Regions from separate parts of the Geodermatophilus sp. URMC 62 genome, predicted to be linked through region 2. Evidence: predicted binding sites of a transcription regulator. Region 2 holds the regulator's gene; each other region holds the start of a gene.
What was found. The regulator LexA, encoded in region 2, represses DNA repair genes until DNA is damaged. The targets are predictions, from matches to a motif close to TCGAACANNTGTTCGA.
Positions count from the first base shown of each region.

Region 1: a site for LexA is predicted at 2,233-2,248, ahead of ACU616_RS08005 (replicative DNA helicase). Genes of this name have one in related genera too.
Region 3: a site for LexA is predicted at 2,141-2,156, ahead of ACU616_RS25860 (DUF6504 family protein). Genes of this name have one in related genera too.

Region 1 covers NZ_JBRFHY010000001.1:1,670,621-1,675,167, reverse strand. Annotated here, with positions in the region: gene rpsF (30S ribosomal protein S6) at 89-376, shown strand; gene ACU616_RS08020 (single-stranded DNA-binding protein) at 379-858, shown strand; gene rpsR (30S ribosomal protein S18) at 951-1,187, shown strand; gene rplI (50S ribosomal protein L9) at 1,190-1,645, shown strand; gene ACU616_RS08005 (replicative DNA helicase) at 2,346-4,547, shown strand, end outside.
Region 2 covers NZ_JBRFHY010000001.1:337,958-342,504, reverse strand. Annotated here, with positions in the region: gene ACU616_RS01590 (phosphatase PAP2 family protein) at 1-659, shown strand, start outside; gene ACU616_RS01585 (hypothetical protein) at 625-1,749, shown strand; gene lexA (transcriptional repressor LexA) at 1,799-2,578, opposite strand; gene ACU616_RS01575 (LysM peptidoglycan-binding domain-containing protein) at 2,867-3,532, shown strand; gene ACU616_RS01570 (hypothetical protein) at 3,667-4,320, shown strand.
Region 3 covers NZ_JBRFHY010000001.1:5,394,681-5,399,227, forward strand. Annotated here, with positions in the region: gene ACU616_RS25850 (DNA polymerase III subunit alpha) at 1-1,260, opposite strand, end outside; gene ACU616_RS25855 (SAV_6107 family HEPN domain-containing protein) at 1,257-1,736, opposite strand; gene ACU616_RS25860 (DUF6504 family protein) at 1,736-2,062, opposite strand; gene ACU616_RS25865 (YbaK/EbsC family protein) at 2,302-2,889, shown strand; gene ACU616_RS25870 (GNAT family N-acetyltransferase) at 2,904-3,494, shown strand; gene ACU616_RS25875 (phytoene desaturase family protein) at 3,497-4,547, shown strand, end outside.

The DNA.
Region 1 (4,547 bases), 1.3 Mb from region 2:
TCGGCGGGACCGGGCGCGCGACGCGTGTACGACCCTCCTGCTGCAGACGTCCTGCAGCCGCCACAGACCAGAGGAGGTGGGGTTCTCCGTGCGTCACTACGAACTGATGGTCATCCTCGACCCCGACCTGGAGGAGCGCACGATCGCTCCCTCCCTCGACCGGTTCCTGACCGTCGTCACCAACTCCGGTGGCACCGTCAAGACCGACATCTGGGGCCGGCGCCGCCTGGCCTACGAGATCAAGAAGAACGTCGAGGGCATCTACGCGGTCATCGACATCCAGGCCGAGCCCGCCGCGGTCGCCGAGCTCGACCGCCAGCTCAACCTGAACGAGTCGGTGCTGCGCACCAAGCTCATGCGGCCCGAGGTCCACTGAGCATGGCCGGCGAGACCGTCATCACCGTCATCGGCAACCTGACCTCCGACCCGGAGCTGCGGTTCACGCCGTCGGGAGCCGCGGTCGCCAACTTCACCGTCGCCTCGACGCCGCGCACCTTCGACCGGCAGTCGCAGGAGTGGAAGGACGGCGAGGCCCTCTTCCTGCGGTGCAACGTGTGGCGGCAGGCGGCGGAGAACGTCGCCGAGTCCCTCACCCGCGGCTCGCGGGTCATCGTCTCGGGGCGCCTCAAGCAGCGCTCGTTCGAGACCAAGGAGGGCGAGAAGCGCACCGTCGTCGAGCTCGAGGTCGACGAGATCGGCCCGTCGCTCCGCTACGCCACCGCGAAGGTCACCCGGGCCTCCCGCGGTGAGGGTGGCGGCGGTGGCGGCTTCGGTGGCGGTGGCGGCGGTTTCGGCGGCGGCGGGGCCAGCGACCCCTGGTCGACGCCGGCCGGCCCGTCCGACGAGCCGCCCTTCTGAAGTAAGGACCCCCCTGCCCCCCACCGCTCGCGAGCTCGCGGCGGGCCCCTGCAGGGGGGCCGGTTCCATCCCGTCACTTCCTGGAGAACCCAGTGCCCAAGCCCCCCGTGCGCAAGCCCAAGAAGAAGGTCTGCCAGTTCTGCAAGGACAAGGCGACCTACATCGACTACAAGGACACGACCCTGCTGCGGAAGTTCATCTCCGACCGCGGCAAGATCCGTGCCCGCCGCGTGAGCGGCAACTGCAGCCAGCACCAGCGGGACGTCGCCGTGGCCGTGAAGAACAGCCGCGAGATGGCCCTGCTGCCCTACACCTCGACGGCGCGCTGACCATGAGCACCCAGAAGCTGATCCTGACGCAGGAGGTCACCGGTCTCGGGTCCTCCGGTGACACGGTGGAGGTCAAGGGCGGGTACGCCCGCAACTACCTCCTGCCCCGCGGCCTGGCCATCGTCGCCACCCGCGGTGCCGAGAAGCAGGTCGAGTCGCTGCGCCGGGCCCGCGCCGCCCGCGAGGTGCGCTCGCTCGAGGAGGCCCAGGCCGTGGCCGGGCGCCTCACCGGCCTGACCGTCCGCGTGCCGGCCCGCGCCGGCGACGGTGGCCGGCTGTTCGGCCGCGTCACCACCGCCGACGTCGTCAACGCCGTCACCGCGGCCGGTGGTCCGGAGCTCGACCGCCGCCGGGTGGAGCTGCCCAGCAGCATCAAGACCACGGGCCGGCACACCGTCACCGTGCGGGTGCACCCCGAGGTCACCGCCCAGCTGCCGATCGAGGTCGTCGCCGGCTGACCGCGCGCGGCCGCCTGACGGCCGCTGTACCGCCCGTGAGGGGCGCCGGACACCGTCCCGGCGCCCCTCACGGCGTCCGGGGGTCCTGAGGCGCGTCCTGGGGCTGCGGAGGCCCTCACCGTGCTCGCGGGCCGTCGCCGGCACCCGGTCCCCCGCGGGACACCTCGGGGAGCCTGTGGGCCCACGGCGGTCGCGCGGGCGGCCGGGCGCGGCGCCGTGTCGACACCGGGCGCCGTGTCGGCACCGCCCGACCACCCGCCGGCCGTCGTCCTGTGGACGTGTGACCACCGGTACGGGTGGGTCGGGGCGCGCGACACGCCGGTGCCCGACACCGCGAGTTCTCCGGACTTTCTCCCGTCCACACCCGGTGGGCGGTCCCGGCGCAGGTCAGGCCCGGGATGGGGACGACGGCCCGCCCCCGTCCCCCGCCGTCTCCACATGTCGACACGCCTGTGTCCACCGACTTGTCCACAAGTTGTGCAGAACGCTCCCCACAGCGGTGTTGGACGCGCCCGGCCGCACTTCCTAACGTCCTCCCCGGCGGTCGACGTCGGCGGTTTCGTCGGCACCCCGACCTAGCCTCGTGCTCGAACAGGCGTTCGAGCGTGCGTGCCAGCAGTCCTGGTGCTTCCCCCACCAGACCCCGGTCAGCGGCCGGGGTCTGTCTGTGGGTGCGCCGGTGGAGAGAAGGAGGGCTTCCGTGGCGGTGGCCGACGATTTCAGCCGACCGTCCGCGACGGCGCCGGCGTACGACCGGCAGCCGCCGCAGGACGTCGCGGCGGAGCAGTCGGTGCTCGGCGGCATGCTGCTGAGCAAGGACGCGATCGCCGACGTCGTCGAGGTGCTGGCGGGCCCGGACTTCTACCGGCCGGCGCACCAGGTGATCTTCGACTGCATCCTCGACCTCTACGGCCGCGGGGAGCCGGCCGACGCGATCACCGTCGCCGCGGAGCTCAACCGCACCGACCAGCTGTCGAAGATGGGCGGCGCGGTCTACCTGCACACGCTCATCGCCTCCACGCCGACGGCGGCCAACGCCGGCTACTACGCCGCCATCGTCGCCGAGCAGGCGGTGCTGCGGCGGCTGGTGGAGGCCGGCACCCGCGTGGTGCAGCTCGGCTATGGCGCGGCCGGCGGGCGGGGCGACGTCGACGACATCGTCGACCGCGCGCAGCAGGAGATCTACGACGTCACCGAGAAGCGCATGAGCGAGGACTACTCGCGCCTCGAGGACGTCCTGCAGCCGACGATGGACGAGCTCGACGCCATCGCCTCCCGCGGCGGCACCGCCCGCGGTGTCCCCACCGGGATCCGCGATCTCGATGAACTGACGAACGGTCTGCAGGCCGGCCAGATGGTCGTCATCGCCGCCCGTCCCGGTGTCGGCAAGGCACTGGCCCTCGACACCCCGATCGCCACACCCACGGGCTGGACGACGATGGGTGAGGTCCGCGTGGGCGACCGGGTGCTGGGCGCGGACGGGCGTCCCACGACGGTCGTCGCCGCCACCGACGTCATGAGCGACCGGCCCTGCTACGAGGTGCACTTCTCCGACGGTTCGGTGATCGTGGCCGACGCCCAGCACCAGTGGGTCACCACTGACCGCGCCGCCCGCCGGCTCGGCGAGCGCGGCGAGGCCCACGTCCGGACGACGGAGGAGTTGGCCCGCACGGTCCGCTGCGCGACCGCGGACCGGCGGCTCAACCACGCCGTGGTCAACGCCGCCCCGCTCGACCTGCCCGAGGCCGATCTGCCCGTACCGCCCTACGCGCTCGGGGTGTGGCTGGGCGACGGCACCTCGGCTGCGGCGCAGTACACGAGCAACGACCCCGAGATCGCCGCCTACATCGAGGCCGAGGGTCTGGTCGTCGTCCCCACCGGGGTCGACCGGCGGTACTCGATGCGCCTGCCCGCCCGTCCGTCGCCCGCCGAGCGGCCCTGCCCGATGTGTGGCCGGCTGTTCGTGCCGAGGACCGCGCAGGTGCAGACGTGCGGCGAGACCTGCGGTGGTGCCCTGCGGGCCGGCGGTGGTGTGGATCGGCAGGCCACCTGCCCCGACTGTGGGGGCCCGTCCAGCGGGATGGCGCAGTGCCAGACCTGCCGTGACGACCACGGCACCGTGAAGGGCCTGCTGCGCGGCCTGGGCGTGCTGGACCACAAGCACATCCCGGCCGCCTACCTGCGGGCCTCGGTGGCCCAGCGGCGGGCGCTGCTCGCCGGCCTGCTCGACACCGACGGCACGGTCACCGGGGGTGGGGCGGTGCAGGTCGCCGTCACCGACCGGCGACTGGCCGAGGACGCCCGGGAACTGATCGCGGGTCTGGGTCACCGGGTGCGGATGAGCACCAAGCGGGTGCGGGGCCGTACCGAGGCCTCGTCCACCTGCTACACGCTGACCTTCAGCACCGACGACGAGGTGTTCGCTCTCGAGCGCAAGAAGCTCCTGCACAAGGAGCGCTGTGCCCGCACCTCCACCGCCCGCGGCGTCCGTCTCGTCACGGACGTGCGGCCGGTGGTGAGCGTGCCCGTCCGCTGCATCCAGGTCGACGCCGCGGACGCGCTCTTCCTGGCCGGCCGCAGCTTCATCCCGACGCACAACTCGACGCTCGGGCTGGACATCGCGCGTTCCGCGACGGTCAAGCACCACCTGCCGGCCGTCATCTTCTCGCTCGAGATGAGCAAGCACGAGATCACCATGCGACTGCTGTCGGCCGAGGCGAAGGTGCCGCTGCACCACATGCGCGCCGGCACGCTGTCCGACGAGGACTGGTCCAAGCTCGCCCGCCGGATGGGTGAGGTGGCCGATGCGCCCCTCTACATCGACGACTCGCCCAACATGACGATGATGGAGATCCGGGCCAAGGCGCGACGGCTCAAGCAGCGCAACGACCTCAAGCTCGTC
Region 2 (4,547 bases):
CGCCGTGGTGGCTGCTGCTCGGTGCCTTCCTCGTCGCGTCCGCCGTCACCGTGGACCTGCTCAGCCGCGGCTACCTCGAGTGGGTCGACCTGCGGGTCTCCGAGGCGGTCAGCGGCTGGGACCTGCGCGACTCCCCGGCCTACTGGCCGGTCTGGGCGGTCACCCAGATCGGCGGGCGCGGCACCATCCTCGCGGTGCTGGCCGTCCTGGTCGGCTGGCTGTGCGTGCGGCAGCGGACGCTGCTCCCGCTGGTGCGGGTCCTCACCGCGCTGGCGCTGCTCACCGTCGTCGTCTACGCGTTCAAGTTCGGCACCGGGCGCACCGCCCCGGCCTACCCGGGGTCGTTCTTCCACCGCGACGGGGCCTCCTATCCCTCCGGGCACGTGGCCAACGCCGTGCTCATGTGGGGGGTGGCCCGCTGGCAGGCGGTCGAGTACCGGCTGGGTCCGCGGGTGCAGCGCACGCTGTGGTGGCTCAGCGTGCTCGGGCCGGTGGCCACCGGTGTGGCCATGGTGTCGCTGGACTTCCACTGGGTGACCGACGCGGTGGTCGGCGCGGCCGTCGGCCTCCTGCTGCTGGGCGTGGTTCACGCACTGGACGCAGCCGTGCTGTCACGCTGGCCTCGTGCGCGAGCCGGCCGTCCGTCCGCGCGGTCCTGACAGGCGTCGCGGGCCCGTTTCCGGCCGTCGCAGGGCCCGCCGCGGGGCGGCCGCCCCCGTCTGCCTGGCCCTGACACTGGCGCTGACGCTGGCCGGCGCGCCGTCCGCAGGCGCCCAGGAGCCGGCCGCGGCGTCCGTCCGCTGCCAGGTCACCGATCCGCGGCTGGCCGAGCTGTCGGGCCTCGTCGACGTCGGTGACCGGGTGGTGGTGATGGCCGACGGCGGCGACCAGGTGGCGGTGTACGCGCTGGACGGCACCTGCCAGGTCGTCGACGTCGTGACCGCCCCGCTGGACCCCTACGACCCCGAGGACCTCGCGGTCGGCCCGGACGGCACGGTGTGGCTGGCCGACACCGGGGACAACAACGGCACCCGGGCCACCGTCGCGCTCATCGCTCTGCGTCCCGACGGCGCCACCGCGCTGTACCGGCTGACCTATCCCGACGGCGCGCACGACGCCGAGGCACTGCTGCTGGCCCCGGACGGCACCCCGTACGTGGTGACCAAGGAGGTCCTGGGCGCCAGCCACGTCTACCGGCCGGCCGCTCCGCTGGTGGACGGCGGCACCGTCGGGCTGGCCGACGTCGGCACGGTGTCCTTCACGCTGACCGGCACGCCCGGCGGCCCGGTCGGGCGTGCGGGCCAGCTGCTGGTCACCGGTGGCGCGGTCGCGCGTGACGGCAGCCGGATCGCGCTGCGGACCTACACCGACGCCTACGTCTGGCCGCTGGCCGGCTCCGACGTGCCGGGCGCGCTGGCCGGCGAGCCCGTGCGCGTCGCGCTGCCCGCGGAGCCACAGGGGGAAGCGGTCACCTTCACCGCCGACGGCGGCGCGCTGCTCGTCGCCGGGGAGGGCGTGCCCGGCGACGTCACGCTGGTCCCGGTGCCGGCTGCCACCGCGGCGTCGACGCCGGCTGCGCCGTCGGCCCCGGCCGATCCGTCGCTGGCGGGACTGCTCTCCGGCGACGGTGGCGGCCCCTCGCCGGTCACGGCCGGGCTGGTGGCCGCTGCCGTCGCAGCCGTCCTCGTCTGGATCGGCGGGCGGCTGCGCCGGCGGCGCGACCCGGCCGGCCCACCCGTCGGTCGGTGACCGGCCGACCCGCCCCCACGGGGCGGGTCGCTCAGCGAGCGGTGCGGCGTCAGACCCGGCGCAGCACCGTGACGACACGGCCGAGGATGGTCGCCTCGTCGCCCGGGATCGGCTCGTACGCCGGGTTGTGCGGCAGCAGCCAGACGTGCCCGTCGCGGCGCTTGTAGGTCTTCACCGTGGCCTCGCCCTCGAGCATCGCGGCCACGATCTCACCGTTCTCCGCGGTGGGCTGCTGGCGCACGACGACCCAGTCGCCGTCGCAGATGGCCGCGTCGACCATCGAGTCACCGGCGACGCGCAGCATGAACAGCGTGCCCTCGCCGACCAGCTCGCGGGGGAGGGGGAAGACGTCCTCGACCGCCTGCTCGGCGAGCACCGGGCCACCGGCGGCGATCCGGCCGACCAGGGGCACGTAGGTGGGCGCGCCGGTGTCGGCCGCGGGTGCGCCGGTGGGGGCAGTGGCGGGAGCGGCGGTCTCGCCCGGCGTCTCACCGGGCAGCCGGACGTCGAGCGCGCGGGGGCGGTTGGGGTCGCGCCGCAGCCAGCCCTTCTTCTGCAGCACCGAGAGCTGGTGGGCGACCGACGACGCGGAGGACAGGCCGACGGCCTCGCCGATCTCGCGCACCGAGGGCGGGTAGCCGCGGCGCTCGATCGAGTCGCGGATGACCTCGAGGACCCGGCGCTGCCGCTGCGTCAGGCCGTCGCCGGCCTCCGTGCGGTCGGGGAAGGTGCGGACCGCGCCGGTCCCCTCCCCACCCGCGCCGCTACCCGCGCGGCGGGACGTCCCGCCGGTGCGTGTGCGCTGGCCGGTCCCGCTCGTGCCCGCCACGTCTCCTCCTCGCCGGCCGTGCTGCCACGGCCCTCGTGTCCTGCTCCCGCCCGGCCGCGGTTCGTCGTTCAGGACCGCCGGCTGGACGGGACCGCCTCGGCGCCCGGAGGCGACGGCGGACGGGTGCTGGTCGGACGGTAGCGCCTCGGCGCCGGTACTTCAAACGTGTGTTCGAAACCCGCCAGGAGGTATCGGGGTCGACCCCGTCGGCGGGTTGCGCTAGGAATCGCACAGGCGTTCGATCGAACACGCGTTCGACCAGGTGGCACCGACGAGGAGGAGTGGGTCATGGGCACCGTGCGGCAGGACGTGCTGGAGTTCGACGCGACGGTCCGGGTCCCGTGGCGGCCGTCGCTCCGGCCGGGGGCCGGTGTCGGTGGCGGTGGCGGTGTCGGTGGCGGTGTCGGTGTCGGTGTCGGTGTCGGAGGTGTGGCGGCTGCCGGCCGCCCGGCCCGGCCGGCGGCGCCCGGAGCCCTGCCGGGCTCCGGCCCGCGGGTCGGCGGGCACCTGCGCCCCGTCCCCGACCACCAGGCCGCCGCGGCCGTGCGCACCGCCGGGCCGGCCACCGAGCGGCCCGGCGCCCGGCGCGACCCGGCCCGTCCGAGCGGGCGGCCGCTGCGCTCCGGTGCCACCGGTGGCCCCGTCCGCGGTGGCTGCGCGCCGGCCGCCGTGCGGCTGACCCGGCGGGGGCGGCGCCTCGTCACCGTGCTCGCCCTCGGCGGAGCGGTCGGTCTGGGCGCCTGGCTCGCGCCGCTGGTGGGCGGTGCCGACGGCGGACTGCGGCTCGCGGGGGAGAGCAGCGTCGTCGTCGAGCCGGGCGACACGGTGTGGTCGATCGCGGGGGAGGTCGCCGCGGACGGGGAGGACGTGCGCGTCGTGGTCGACGCCATCGAGGAGCTCAACGACCTCCGGGGCTCGTCCGTCGTGCCCGGCCAGGTCCTCCAGCTGCCGTGAGCGCGCGGTGCGGGGCGTCCGGGTCCGCCCTCGAGCTCCGGCAGACATGGACGAGAGGGCGGCGGCGAGTTCGTCAACCCTCCGCGCGAGGTCGCTCACCGGCCGGAGCAGTACCGGCACCTACGGTCGAGGACGTGTCAGCAGCCGTGAACAGCCGGGCCGCAGTCGTCTTCCGCTCGCCGCAGGACGTCGAGGTGTGCGTGGACGGCGCCTGGGCTCCCGGCGCCATGCTGGGCTGGCGGCACGACGAGCGCGGCGGCTGCCAGGCACAGGTGCGGTGGCGCGACGGGGGCGAGCCGACCTGGGTCGACCTCGCCGGTGTGCGCCTGCCCGAGCGGCACCTGTCCCTCGCGCACACCGCGTCGCCGTCCGAGCCACCGAGCGCCGAGGTCGGCGACCGCGACCGGCAGGACGGTGCGCCCCGTCCCGACGCGACCGTCGTGATGGCCGCGGTGCAGCCGGCACGCCGCACGTTCCGTGCCGGCCGCCGGCACGGCGCCGACGGCACCGCCGAGCAGCCCGCCGACGGGTCCGCCGCAGCGGGCCGGCACCGGGCGCCCGCCGACGGGTCCGCCGGTGCGGGCCGGCACCGGGCGCTCACGGCCGAGATGCCGGCGGTCGCCGTCGGCGCCCCCGCCGTTCCGGACGGCCCCGGCGCCTCCGCGGCGTCCTCCGGGGCGTCCTCCGCGGAGGTCGGGGAGCCGGACCTGCTGACCCGCCCGATCCGCCTCGACGACCTGGCGTCACACCCGCGCGGCGGGCGTCCCGCCGTCCGCCGCCCGGTCTGAGCGCTCCGTCCCGGCGTCCCCGCCGGACGCGGTGGGTCCGGGCCCCGGTGCTGGGCCGGGGCCTCCGCGGGCAGCTCCACCGTCGACGAACCCGCCGTCCGGCAGTGCCCGTGCGCGCGTCCCCCACGCCTGTTCCACCCTCTCCCGCACGCCGACACGCGCGGGCCCTCGGCGTGTCGTGTGGCGGGTGGGGAGCGTGCTCGCGCCTGGTCACCGGTGGGTTGCGA
Region 3 (4,547 bases), 5.1 Mb from region 2:
GTAGGACGGGTAGCCGAGGGAGTCGATGACGGCGAGCTCGTCGTCCAGCCGCCGCCGCACCTGCTCCGTCGGTGCCGTCCCGCGCCGGCCCAGCCCCGCCTCGCAGCGGGCGCGCAGCACCTGCGAGGGGCTCATCCCCCGCTCGCCGGGCGCGGTGACCACGTCGAGCTCGGGGTAGCGCACCGAGCCCACGCCCAGGTCGCCGGTGACGTCGACGGCGCACTGCTCGGCCAGCCGGGCGGTGCGCTCGAGCAGCCGCAGCGCGGCGTCGCGGTCGGGGCCCGTGAGGTCCGCGGCGACCTCGGCCATCTCCTTGCCCGACTTCAGGTACCCCTCGGCGGTGCGACGGTCGACGTGCCGGGTGTCGAGGGCGACCAGCCGCCGGGAGGCGTCGAGGACGTCGGCGGTGGGCGCGTCGAGGGCGTCGACGTACCGGACGGCGTTGGTGAGCACCACCGGCACGCCCTCCTCGGTGGCGAAGCGCAGGAGCCGCTGCGCGCGGGAGCGGTCGCCCTGGCCGCGGTGGTGCACCAGCTCGACCACCAGCGAGCCGGGGCCGAACACCGAGCGCCACGCGGACAGCCGGGCGGCGGCGACGTCGGCGCGCCCGGCCGCGAGCGCCCGGCCCACCGGCGAGTCCGGCCCGAGCACCGCGACCAGCCCGGGGGTGTGCTCGGCGGCCATCGCCAGGGAGGCCACCGGCTCGCCGCGGGTGCCGCGCAGGTGGGTGGCGCTGGTCAGCCGGCACAGCGACCGCCAGCCGGCGCCGTCGCGGGCGAGGAAGGTGACCCGCGGCAGCCGCGGGTCGACGCTCGCCCCACCGCGCACCGGGCTGCGCCGGGCCGGGGACCCCGCAGGAGCACCCTGCCCCGCCGCGCTCCGTCCCGCCGCGCTCCGTCCCGCCGCGCCACGCCCCGCCGCACCAGGTCCCGCCGCACTCCGTCCCGCCGCGCCCGGGCGGCCCGCCCTGCGCGCGGACAGCTCGTCGTCCTCACCCAGCACGTGCGCCCGGGCCGGCGGCACGGCCGTGTCCACCGACGGGGCGACCGCGAGGTCGACCCCGAACAGCGGCCGCAGCCCCGCCGAGCGGCAGGCCAGCGCGAACTTCACCGCGCCGTAGAGGCCGTCACGATCGGTCAGCGCCAGCGCCGTCATGCCGTGCTCGGCGGCGCGCGCCACCAGGTCGACGGGGTGGTTGGCCCCGTACCGCAGGGAGTACCCGGAGGCGACGTGCAGGTGGACGAAGGGGTCCCCGGTCACCGCCCGCGCGCGGGACGGTGGGCGGTGCCCCCGACCACGCGGGGTCGCGGAGCGGGCTCGGGCGTGCCCGCGAGCAGGTCCTCGACCACGGCGAGGAAGGAGCCGACGTCACGGACCAGGTCGTCGGCCTCCCGCTCGGTCACCGCGCGGGACAACCCGGCCTCGGCGGCGGCCCGCTTGCCCGCGCCGGCGGCGAAGAAGGTGGCCCACTCCCCCAGCTCGGGAGCGACCTGACCGAGCAGCACCCAGGCACTGCGCGGCCGGCGACGGCCACCCTCCGGCCGGGTGCGGGCGGCGAGCACCGCGGCAGCCGCCCGCAGCGCACCCAGGTGGGCGGTGGCGTAGCGATCGCGCGCGTCGGTGGCGCGGGCGGCCTCGCCCAGCGCCCGGGTGGCCTGGCCGAGCAGCTGCGCCGCGGCCGCCGGCAGCGGCGGGGGGAGCGGCAGCTGGTCGGCCATGGCGTGCGCGGCGCCCATCAGTCGTGCACCCGCACGAGCGACCACCGGTTGTCGGCGGCGTCCCAGGACAGGTCGTAGACGCCGGCGAAGCTCATCCGCGACCGCCCGGCCCGCACCGCCTCCACCCGGAAGACCTCGCGGGCCGCGACCAGGTCGGCCGAGGCGCCGCCGGGGATGCCGGCGGGCCGCTGCCACCAGGGCGCGGTCTCCACCCACGAGTCGAGCAGCTCGCCGACGACGTAGCGCCCCTGGCCGCGCCAGAACTGCGCGGGGCCGAGCGGACCCCGCTCGACCAGCACCTCCTCGCCGACCCGCTCGCCGACCTCACCCAGCACCCGGCTCATGCCCGACTCCCCACCCCGTGCCCCTGATCGGTCGCCACCGCCCCGGGCGGGGAAGGTCCCGAGAGCGGTGACGACCGTTCGAACGCGTGTTCGAACAAGTCGAGTACACCCGACCCCGCCCGTCGCGTCAAGCCGGACCCGCCCGGGAGGAGGACCGCCCCGCCGCCTCCCCCTCCGCGCCCCTCCGTGCGCGCGGGACGGTACGGCGAGGCACCGACAGCGGTGGCAGGATCGGCCCCATGAGCCGCCCCACCCACCCCCGGGTGGCCGTGTTCGCCGACCTCCTCGCCGAGGCGGGCGCCGGCGGGCGGGTCCACGAGCTCCCGTCCGGCGCCCACACCGCCGCCGAGGCCGCCGCGGCGCTGGGCGTCCCCGTGGGGGCGATCGCCAACAGCCTGGTGTTCGACGTCGGCGGCGCGCCGCTGCTGGTGCTCACCAGCGGTGCCCACCGGGTCGACGTCGCCAGGGTCGCCGCGCTGCTGGGCGTCCCCCGGGTCGCGCGCGCCTCGGCCGACTTCGTCCGCGAGCACACCGGCCAGCCCATCGGCGGGGTGTCCCCCCTCGGGCACCCTGCGCCGATCGGCACGCTGGTCGACGTCGAGCTGGCCCGCCACGAGCGCGTCTGGGCCGCGGCCGGGCACCCGTCCGCGGTGTTCCCCACCACCTACGACGAGCTGCTGCGGCTGACCGCCGGCACCGCCGCCGAGGTCGGCGACGGCCCGACCCAGGCCGCCCGGGCGGAGGACGCCGGGAGCACCGGGCTCGTGGCCACCGAGACCACCCGCACCGAGACCACCCCCGGCCCCGCCGTCGCGGTGGCTCCGTGAGCGAGGAGAGAACCGTGACCGGCACGACACCCGCGACGCGGGTGACCGAGCTCCCCGTCGGCTGGCTGCGCGACCACATGCACGAGGCGCTGTCCATCTACGGCGAGGCGATGGGCTACGACGCCTCGGTGGTGGCCGGCCGCTACGGCTACGCCGTCCAGCACACCGAGCGCCCGGGGTTCCGCGCCGTCGGCGCCTTCGCGGCCGCACCCACCACGGACGCGCCGTCCGGCGAGCAGCTCGTCGGCTTCGGGTACGGCTACCTCGTCGCCCCCGGGCAGTGGTGGCACGACCAGGTGCGCGCGGCGCTGGACCGGCGCACCGCCAAGCGCTGGCTGCCCGGCGCCTTCGAGGTGTGCGAGCTGCACGTCCACCCCCAGGCGCAGAGCCGCGGGCTGGGCCGCCGGCTGCTGCACGCGCTGGTCGAGGGCGTCCCGGCGCCGGCCGCGCTGCTGTCCACGCCCGACGCCGACACCAAGGCCTTCCGGCTGTACCACGCCGACGGGTTCGTCGACCTCGCCCGCGGACACCACTTCCCCGGCGACTCCCGCCCCTTCGCCATCCTCGGCGCCCGGCTGCCCCTGCGGCCGGTCCCCGGCTCCTGAGCGTGCGGGAGCCGGACCGGGCCGTCGACGCCGTCGTCGTCGGCGCGGGGCACAACGGGCTGGTCGCCGCCTGCTACCTGGCCCGCGCGGGGCTCGCCGTCGAGGTGGTCGAGCGCGACGACGTCCTCGGCGGGGCGGTGTCCACGGTGGAGCGCTGGCCGGGCGTCCGGGTCGACCGCGGCTCGAGCGCGCACGTCATCGTCCGGCACAGCGGCGTCGTCGAGGAGCTCGACCTCGCAGCAGCCGGGCTGCGCTACCTCGACTGCGACCCGTGGGGGTTCGCGCCCGCGCCGGTCCCCGGCGACCCCGGTCCCGACGGCCGGCCGCTGGTCTTCTCCGTCGACCTCGACGCCACGTGCGCCTCGATCGCCGCCGCCTGCGGCGAGGACGACGCGGCCGCCTACCGCCGGTTCGTCGGCGTCTGGGGGCCGCGCAGCCGCGCCGTCGTCGACTCCTTCGGCCGCCGCCCCACGCCGCTCGGGCTGGCCCGCGCGTTCTGGCCGCTCGGGGCGCCCACCGGCGACGCCCCGCGCACGCCCGGCGGCGACCTCGCCGTGGACTTCCTCGGCTCCGGCGACGCGCTGCTCGACCGCTGGTTCGCCAGCGAGCGGCTCAAGGCGGCGCTGGCCTGGTTCGGCGCCCAGTCCGGGCCGCCGATGAGCGAGCCGGGCACCGCGGCGATGGTCGCCTGGGTCGCCCTGCTGCACGACGTCCCGCCGGGGCACCCGGTGGGTGGCTCGGGCGGGCTGACCGCGGCGCTGCGCCGCCGGCTGGAGTCCGACGGCGGGCGGGTCGTCCTCGGCGACGGCGCCGCGCGGCTGCTGGTCGAGGACGGGCAGGTCACCGGCGTCGAGACGGTCTCCGGACGGCGGCTCACCGCCCCGGTCGTCGTCGCCGCCTGCCACGTGCTGGCCACCCGCGACCTCGCCGGGGAGTCCGCCCCGCCCGCGCTGGCCGACGCCGCGCCGCCGGTGGGCAACGGCTTCGGGCTGGTGCTGCGCTGCCTCACCGACGCCCTGCCGGCCTACCCCGGCGTCGACCCGGCCGTGTCGG